Regions from separate parts of the Staphylococcus sp. M0911 genome, predicted to be linked through region 2. Evidence: predicted binding sites of a transcription regulator. Region 2 holds the regulator's gene; the other holds the start of a gene.

Region 1 (4,993 bases), 750 kb from region 2:
GTGATAATCCAACCGATAATGATGGCTAAACCACCAGCTTGATTACCCATATCAGAAATAATGTTAAATGCACCGCCACCAATCATTGAACCAATGACGAGGCCAATCAAGGAGGTTTTACTTAATTTATTTCCATCTGATTCACTCATATGTCATGTCTCCTTTGAATAAATAAGCAGGTTCAGTTGTGATTCATATATAGGAGCTCAGTGATATGAGGGTATCGTAACCAAACCTGCGTCTTCTTTTTAATTGCAAACTATCCTAGCGTAGCTGCCATCACAGCTTTAATCGTATGCATACGGTTTTCTGCTTGATCGAATACTTTAGAATGTTTGCTTCTAAATATCTCGTCAGTGACTTCCATTTCAGATAAACCATAGTCATCTTTGATTTGTTGACCATATGTTGTATTCGTATCATGGAAGGCTGGTAAACAATGTAAGAAAATCGTGCTATCTTTACCAGTTTTATCGAACATAGCTCTATTAACTTGATAGTCTTTTAATAATTTAATACGTGATTCAAATTCACTTTCTTCACCCATAGATACCCACACGTCAGTGTAGATAACATCGGCATCTTTAACACCTTCGTCAATATTATCTGTAATTGTGATTGAACCACCGTCTTGTTTGGCACGTCTTTCTGCAATATCAACATAGTCTTGAGATGGGAAGAGTGCTTTAGGAGAACAAATTGTTACGTCTACACCAAGCATTGGTCCAGCCACAAGTAGTGAGTTAGCCACATTGTTACGTCCGTCACCTACATAAGTAAGTTTGATGCCATCTAAATGACCAAAGTTTTCTTTAACTGTCATGTAGTCAGCTAACATTTGTGTTGGATGCCATGCGTCGGTTAAACCATTCCATACAGGTACACCTGAATATTTAGCTAAGTCTTCAACCATCTCTTGTGAGAAACCGCGGAATTCGATACCATCAAACATTCTTCCTAGTACTTTAGCTGTGTCTTCAACAGATTCTTTTTTACCTAATTGGATATCATTTTTTCCTAAGAATTCAGGATGTGCACCTAAATCAATAGAGGCAACAGTAAAGGCTGCACGTGTACGTGTAGAATTCTTTTCAAATAATAGGGCGATATTTTTATGATCTAAATAACGATGTGGAATCCCTTTTTGTTTATAATCTTTTAAAGTAATAGCGAAATCGATTAAATCGCTAAATTCTTTTTTCGTAAAGTCATCTTCTTTTAATAAATGTCTACCTTTTAAGTTAAGTGGTTGTTGAATTTCTGACATGATTCATTCCTCATTTCTTTAAAATGTATTAGTAAAGTACATGTGTGTACTGAATTAAATATCTTCTCTATATAATGGTTGGCTCATACATCTTGGGCCCCCACGACCACGGACTAATTCACTACCTGTAATTTCAATAACTTTAATGCCTTTATCACGTAATAATTGGTTAGATACATAGTTTCGGTCGTAAGTTACGACAACCCCTGGACGGATAGTCAATGTGTTAGAACCGTCATTCCATTGTTCACGGGCACCATCGATAACGTCACCATTACCTGTTGGGATAAATTCAATATTGTCGATGTTAAGCGCCTCTTCTAATGTTTCTTTTAATTTGTTTGAGTGCGTAATTTTAATGTCTTGACCTTGTTCATCTTTTTCAATGGTGAAGATGTTCATGTTATCTTCTTCTTTGAAAATCGCAGCATGCATTGTAAATTTGTCGTAGTCAATCATGGTAAATACTGTATCTAAATGCATAAATGTACGGCTGTTTGGAATTTCGATGGCAAGTACTTTAGTAAATGTAGATTGATCATCGAATAAAATTTGTCTTGCTAAGCGTTCGATAGCTTGTGCAGAGGTACGTTCAGAAATACCAACTGCAAGTACATCTTTAGATAGAATTAATTCATCGCCACCCTCAATATTGAATGGTGAATTTCGATCTAACCAAACTGGGACATCGTCGTTTTTGAATCTTGGGTGATATTTCAAAATATATGTCATGAAGATTGATTCACGACGACGGGCACGCCAATACATACGGTTGATAGTCATTCCTCTACCTACAGATGCTTGAGGATCTCTAGTGAAGTAAAGGTTTGGCATTGGATCGAGATAGAATGGATAGCGGTCATCCATATATTCTACGAGGTGATTCGTTTCTAATTGAATTTCTTCTTTACGTACACCAGCCATAATTTTTTCTACCAGTTCTTGGTCATTTAATGTCGCGAACAGTTCTTTAATTTCTTTTTCATGACCGAGGACAGTCTTTTGAGATTCTTTTAAAATGTCATCGATAAATTGTTCGCGAACAGAGGCATCTGCAATGGCTTCTGCAGCTAGGTGTTCTAAATAAACAACCTCGACACCTTCATCTCTAAGTACTTGAGCGAAATGGTCATGCTCTTCTTGAGCAACTTTCAAATAAGGAATATCGTCAAATAGCAATCCACTTAGATGATCAGGTACTAAATTTTCTAATTCTTTACCTGGTCGTTTAAGTAATACCGTTTTTAATTTGCCGATTTCACTGTTTACGTGGATAGGTCCTTTTTCCATTGTTATTTCCTCCTTTGATTTAATACATCTAGAGTATAAAGCGCTTTCAACATAGAGATTGAGAATCTTTTCACAATGATAATGTCGAATATCTCATATAAAATATTTATTCAATGCAATTTGATGATAGATTATGCAATATAAACGCATAAAACCTATAATTACATGTATATTAAGTTAATACGATAATAAATAATTAATATAATATGATTTTTTATTCGATTGAATGTATGGATAGTCATGCATGATTAATTAACTATAAATGTTAAATCTATCTATATTTTAAGAAGATTTTTATACATCAATATAAAACTTTTTATAAAAATTGTTATAAATGAGAAATACTTCACATATTGTATGAAGGAAATTTGATATGGTATTTGTGATGAAGTTTGTCTGTATTTTGTGAAATATGCAGATAAAGGAGTAAATAAATATGAGAAAAAGTAAACGATTGGATTTAATATCGACAATTGTGAAAGATAATGACATACGTTCAAAAGCCGAAATTGTGGACTATCTTGATAAACATTTTGGTATCAAATATAGTGTGGCAACGATTAGTAGAGATTTAAATGAACTTAAAATATATAAAATGCCTACCGCCAATAATGATCGATGTTACCGAAAGTTTAATGATAATGCTCAAAGCGAAGCGAAAACGAAACTCATAGCCTTTTACAATGATGAGATCGAAAAGGTCACAATTAAAGATCACTACCTTATTGTTAAAACATCGCCAGGATTTGCGCAAAGTGTGAACTTTTATATCGATCAGCTCAATTTAAATGAGGTATTAGGAACAGTTGGCGGTAATGACACGATATTGATATTAGTTAGTTCAGCTGATGTTACTGAATTTGTACATTATCAATTATTTGGACAGACGTATCAAGAAGAACTAAAGTCATGATTCATGTGACGTGATGTATATTAAAAGTCGATGACAAGTATCAAAATGAATTTTGCCATTGAAGCGAGCTTGATGTTATAATGCGTAAGGTTTCAATTCGACAAATAAAACGCGATTCAATTGATATATGTCATATAGTGAGTGGCACGTAGGATAGTCAATAAATAACAATTCTAATGAGATGATAAGATAGCCACCTTCATGGGCGAGTGATGAAACCAAGTTGAATGACACAATGGTTTCTTACTCGCTCTATTTTATTGCTAAAAAAGTGGTGATGGCATATGTATGCAAAGTGCAAGTATATACATATGTTACAGACGTCAGGGGCGTAATGTACGCTTTATCAATATTGAATTTAAATAGTATGAAAAGGAGCGGATGTCATGGTAGATAATTGGAAAGTTCAGTGGTTTAATCAACCAATGAAAAATATACTAGCAGGTATTGTAGTGGCACTTGCTTTAATTCCAGAAGCGATTGCCTTTTCAATCATAGCGGGGGTGGACCCGATGATTGGTTTATATGCGGCGTTTATCATAGCGACAGTGACAGCGATTGTTGGTGGACGACCGGCAATGATTTCAGGTGCTACAGGTGCAGTTGCACTTGTTGTGACACCACTCGTGAAGGAACATGGCGTGGAATATTTATTTGCAGCGACGATTTTAATGGGATTGATTCAACTTGTCTTAGGTATTTTAAAAGTAGGAAGACTGATGAAGTTCATTCCACAATCCGTAATGATTGGTTTCGTTAATGCATTAGGTATTATGATCTTTCTATCTCAAATTGAGCATATTTTTAATATATCCATTGCGACTTACATTTATGTCATTATTACTTTATTAATCGTATATATTGTACCTAGATTCTTTAAAGCAATTCCTGCACCATTAATTGCGATTATTTTATTAACAGCATTATATATGTTTACAGGTGCCAATGTGCATACTGTTGGTGATTTAGGTACGATTAAACAGGCATTGCCTCATTTCATTATTCCACAAGTACCTTACACACTGGAGACATTACAAATCATCTTACCATTTTCAGTTTCAATGGCGATTGTAGGGTTAGTAGAAAGCTTACTCACTGCTAAAATTGTAGACGAATTTACAAATACTTATAGTAGTAAAAATAAGGAATCTCGTGGACAAGGTATCGCAAATATCATTACAGGATTCTTCGGTGGTATGGGTGGTTGTGCGATGATCGGACAATCTGTCATTAATGTGAAATCAGGTGCGACAAGTCGATTATCGACATTAACTGCAGGTGTAGTACTCATATTTATGATTATTGTATTAGGGGATTTAGTAGTGCAAATTCCAATGCCTATTTTAGCGGGAATTATGGTCATGGTATCTATTGGAACAGTAGACTGGCATTCCTTTAAATATATTAAAAATGCTCCAAAAACGGATGCCTTTGTGATGATTCTAACAGTTATTATTGTATTGATGACACATAATCTAGCCATTGGTGTTATCGTAGGTGTCGTATTTAGTGCACTCTTCTTC
Region 2 (4,993 bases):
TTTATAATTTTTCTTGTAATTCTTCCCATTCAAGCATTGCTTGTTCTAATTCTTGTTCGGTATTCGATTTTAATTCAGCTAGTTCATTGGATTTTACAGGATCGCTATAAACATCGGGTTGTGTAAGTTGATGATCAATGTCTTCGATCTTTGCTTCACATGATTCGATGATGGCTTCACGTTGCTCGATTTCACGTTCTATTTTGCGTTGTTCGCGACGACGCTGCTTTTGGTTTTCATATGATGACGCTGTAGTATGTTTAGTATTTGAGTGATTTGCAGACTCAATTTCACTCTCTGCTTTAGCTTTTAAGGCTGCAGCTTCTTCTGTTTTTTCAATATAATATTGATAATCACCAAGATACATTTTTCCACCATCATGATCTAGGTCAAATACTTTATTGGCTAATTGATTGATGAAGTATCTATCATGGGATACAAAGATAATAGTACCTGCAAAATGTTCTAAAGCTTGTTCTAACATTTCTTTCGAATCTATATCGAGGTGATTGGTAGGTTCATCTAAAATAAGTACATTATCACGTTGCAACATTAACAAGGCTAATTGTAATCTTGCCTTTTCGCCACCAGATAAATCATTGATAATTTTTTTGACGTCGTCTTGTACGAATAAAAAACGGCCTAATACTGCTCGAATATCTTTTTCGTTCATATTTGGATACTGGTCCCAAACATAATCTAAAATGGTTTTATTTGATTTGAATTCAGCTTGTTTTTGGTCATAGTAACCTATTTGTAAATTAGCACCAAATGTGACTTCGCCACCGAGTGGACGTTGTCTTTGAGCAATGGTTTTAATTAAAGTGGTTTTACCGACACCATTTGGCCCAATAATAGCGATGTGATCACCTTTGGATACTTCCAAATTAATAGGTTTAGTAATAGGTGTATCATCATAACCAATTTCTAATTGTTTGATATGCATGACGTCATTTCCGGTATTTCTATCAAATCCAAATTGAATGTTAGCACTTCTTGCATCAATCATTGGTTTATCAATACGCTGAATTTTTTCTAATGTTTTACGACGGCTCTTTGCCATTCCACTTGTAGAAGCTCTTGTGATATTTTTTTCTACAAATGTTTCTAACCGTTTAATTTCTTCTTGTTGTTTTTCATATTCTTGCATACGTTTTTCATAATATTTATCTCGCTGTTGAATAAATTGTTCATAATTACCAATATATCGTTTAACACTACCTAAAGCGACGTCATAAACTTGTGTAACGATTTTGTCTAAGAAATATCTATCATGACTTATAATGACAATTGCGCCTTTAAAGTAACGCAAATAATCTTCTAACCATTTTGTAGTTTCTAAATCAAGATGGTTGGTAGGTTCATCAAGTAATAATAGATCTGGTTCATTTAACAACATTTGTGCAAGTGATAATCGTGTTTTTTGACCACCACTAAAGTCATTAATAGGCTTATTAAAGTCATCTTCATTAAAATTCAATCCATGAAGAACTGTTTTAATTTTACTGTCATATTGATAACCTTCTAATTGCTCAAATTGATTTGATAAAGATTCATATTTTTCCATATGTGATTGATAAGTAGGTGTATCATACTCATTTGCATGGGCAGCTAACCAATCTGTTTCACGTTTGATTAATAGTTCCATATTTTTAATATGTTCAAATGGTTTTGACATTTCCTCGAACACAGTGGCGTTAGAGTCCAACGTCATTTGTTGTGTTAAATAGCCCATCTTAAGATTTTTAATCTTTGAAATGTGACCACTATCATAATCTTCAACGCCAGCAATGATTTTCATAAGTGTTGATTTACCGGCACCATTTCGTCCAACAACGCCTATTCGTTCACCTGTTTTCACTTCAAAATCAACGTTAGTAAAGATATCTTCACCATCGAACGATTTAGAGATGTCATTAAGTTGTAAAAGTATCATCCGACTTCACCTTTCTAAATATGCGATATCATTATAAACTATACATATAGTTTGATATGTTTAAATGTTTTGTTTATCATATTAATATTTATTTTACAGTATTAAGCTGTGTCTTGAAACTAGGATATTTATTTTTAAATTTTATTAATGTATAATTAGCAAGTATTCATTGTGAACAATTATTTGGATTTTTATTGTTGCAAACATATATACATAAAATTAAAACCGTTTAGCGTCGAAGGGAGACAAATAAAATGGCAAGTAACGTTAAAATTCCTCGAGCAACTTTAAAACGTTTACCGTTATATTATAGATTTGTGAGTAATCTAAAATCTAAAGGTATTGACCGTGTTAATTCTAAAGCTATTAGCGAAGCATTACAAATAGATTCAGCTACGATTCGTAGAGATTTTTCATATTTTGGCGAATTAGGTAAAAAAGGATATGGCTATAATATAGATAGTTTAATTGAATTTTTCAAAGCTGAAATTAGTGGTAGCAATGATATTAAAATTGCAATTGTTGGTGTGGGTAACTTAGGTCGAGCATTATTAACATATAACTTCTCAATTCACGATGAAATGACCATTACAGAAGCATTTGATGTAAATCAAGATGTCATCGGCGAACAAGTAGGCCGTGTTGTTGTAAAAGATAGCAAGACTTTAAAACATACGTTATCAAATCAAGATATTGATGTAGTCATTCTTACAACACCTGAACAGGTTGCCCAAAGTGTTACAGATGAGCTGGTTGAATCTGGTATTAAAGGTATTATGAATTTTACACCAGCGAGAGTGAGTACGCCAACTGATGTACAAGTACATCATATTGATTTAGGTATTGAATTACAGTCCTTACTTTTCTTTATGAGAAATTATGATGAATCAATGAAATAGCATATTGATCATTTGGTGGGACTTTTTATGAATGATAAAGTATTGATTCAAATAGGGTGTATGTATAAAGCACATTTACCTACATTAATATACATTCCAGGACAATTGGTATTGAACGGTCATACATTAGTGTTCAAGTCCTATTATACAAATCATAATCCTCTAAATTTAGATATTGATGTTAAAAAAATTATTCGTTACCAAATACGTAAGGGGTTACTGGGACATAAATTATTGATTTACTATAACCAAACTTGGTATAAATTTAGTCATTTTAAAGCAAATGAATTGCAAGCATTAGTTCATTATATCGATGAAATACAAGCACTTTAAAAAGTGATGAGCAAGAGTACATCTTATCGAGATGTACTCTTTTTTTATTTTAAATAAAGCATTTCATTGATAAATGTGTAGAATTAAGAAACATATTATGATAGTGAACTTGAAATATAACACTTTATCCTGTAAAATAACTTAGTATTTATATCGGAAAAGGGTGATAACGTGGTTTGGATGATTATAAGCGGTTTGATCGTCGGCGTACTATTAGGATTTGTAATGCAACGAACACGCTTTTGCTTAGCAGGCGGTTTTAGAGATATGTATGTTCAAAAAAGTAATAAAATGTTCTATGCATTGCTTGTTGCTATTACAGTTCAAAGTATTGGTTTATTAATATTAACAAGTTTAGGTATAGTAAATGTTCCAGCACACACATTTCCAATTGTTGGTACAATCATTGGTTCTTTTGTCTTTGGCATAGGTATTGTATTAGCAGGTGGTTGTGCTACTGGAACATATTATAGAGCAGGAGAAGGTTTAATAGGTAGTTGGGTTGCACTCATTTTATATGCATTAACAAGTGCAATTACTAAGACAGGTGTTTTGTCACCAGTCCTAAAAGTAATTAATCAACCTACAAATGTCAATGCAAGTATGGCAGATACATTGCATATTCCCAATTGGATTTTAGTAATACTAATAACGTTAATTACTTTAATATTAGTGACAAAAACACTTAAAAAGCCTAAAGTAGCAGTCCCTAAATTAAAACAGAAGTATTCAGGCGTAAGACATTATTTATTTGAAAGAAGATATCATCCGTTTGTAGCGGCTATTGCAGTTGGTTTAATCGCTTTATTAGCTTGGCCAATGAGTAGTTCTACTGGTAGAGATTATGGATTAGGAATTACGACACCTTCAGCAAATATTGTTAATTTCTTAATTACTGGAAATACACAACTCATTGATTGGGGCGCATTTTTAGTTATAGGTATATTCCTAGGTTCTTACATTGCTGCTAAAGGATCAAAAGAATTTAAATGGCGTTTACCAGATAAGAAAACAATTAGAAATAGTGCAATTGGTGGCATTTTAATGGGCTTTGGAGCCTCTGTTGCAGGTGGTTGTTCAATCGGTAATGGCTTAGTTGAAACGGCGACAATGAGTTGGCAAGGCTGGATTGGTCTAGGTTCAATGATTCTAGGTGTATGGTTTATGAGTTACTTTATTTTTATTAAGCCAATGAAACAACTACAACAATCGACTAAAAAACAACAAACACAAACGACTTAAGGAGGAGTTATTATGGTATATGAATTAGGCACAGTTGGTATGGTTTGTCCTTTCCCTTTAATAGAAGCTCAAAAGAAAATGACTGAATTAGATTCTGGTGATGAATTAAAAATTGATTTTGATTGTACACAGGCGACTGAGGCAATCCCTAATTGGGCGGCAGAAAATGGTTACCCTGTTACTAATTATGAACAACTTGGTGATGCGTCTTGGACAATTACTGTACAAAAGGCGTAAAATAATGATAAATATAGATAGAGCATCCATCATGGGTGCTCTATCTATATTTATTCAACTAGAAATTAGTATTTTAAGCGATTACATTTATGATAGAATAGATATAAGTTTTCCAAAATATGATGGGTGAGTAACTTTTATAAAAAATATATCGGATATCGCAAAATTAGCAGGAGTATCAAAGAGTACGGTTTCTAGGTATTTAAATAATGGATCTGTCAGTCCAAAGACACGTTTGAAACTAAGTAGGATCATTAATGAACATGACTACCAACCGAATCAATTCGCGCAAAGTTTAAGAGCAACTCAAACACGTATTATAGGTGCTATCATTCCAAGGATGAAC

What was found. The regulator Rex, encoded in region 2, represses fermentation and respiration genes when NADH is low (regulators of the CRP and FNR family bind a similar motif). The targets are predictions, from matches to a motif close to TTGTGAAATATTTCACAA.
Region 1: the regulator Rex is predicted to act here: its motif matches at 2,616-2,633, upstream of arcA (arginine deiminase).

What each region holds. Positions count from the first base shown of each region.
Region 1 covers NZ_CP022881.1:123,153-128,145, forward strand. Annotated here, with positions in the region: gene arcD (arginine-ornithine antiporter) at 1-149, opposite strand, end outside; gene argF (ornithine carbamoyltransferase) at 260-1,267, opposite strand; gene arcA (arginine deiminase) at 1,322-2,557, opposite strand; gene ssp1_RS00575 (arginine repressor) at 2,994-3,470, shown strand; gene ssp1_RS00580 (SulP family inorganic anion transporter) at 3,857-4,993, shown strand, end outside.
Region 2 covers NZ_CP022881.1:875,864-880,856, forward strand. Annotated here, with positions in the region: gene abc-f (ribosomal protection-like ABC-F family protein) at 2-1,936, opposite strand; gene ssp1_RS04250 (redox-sensing transcriptional repressor Rex) at 2,191-2,835, shown strand; gene ssp1_RS04255 (hypothetical protein) at 2,863-3,168, shown strand; gene ssp1_RS04260 (YeeE/YedE family protein) at 3,340-4,410, shown strand; gene ssp1_RS04265 (sulfurtransferase TusA family protein) at 4,423-4,647, shown strand; gene ssp1_RS04270 (LacI family DNA-binding transcriptional regulator) at 4,787-4,993, shown strand, end outside.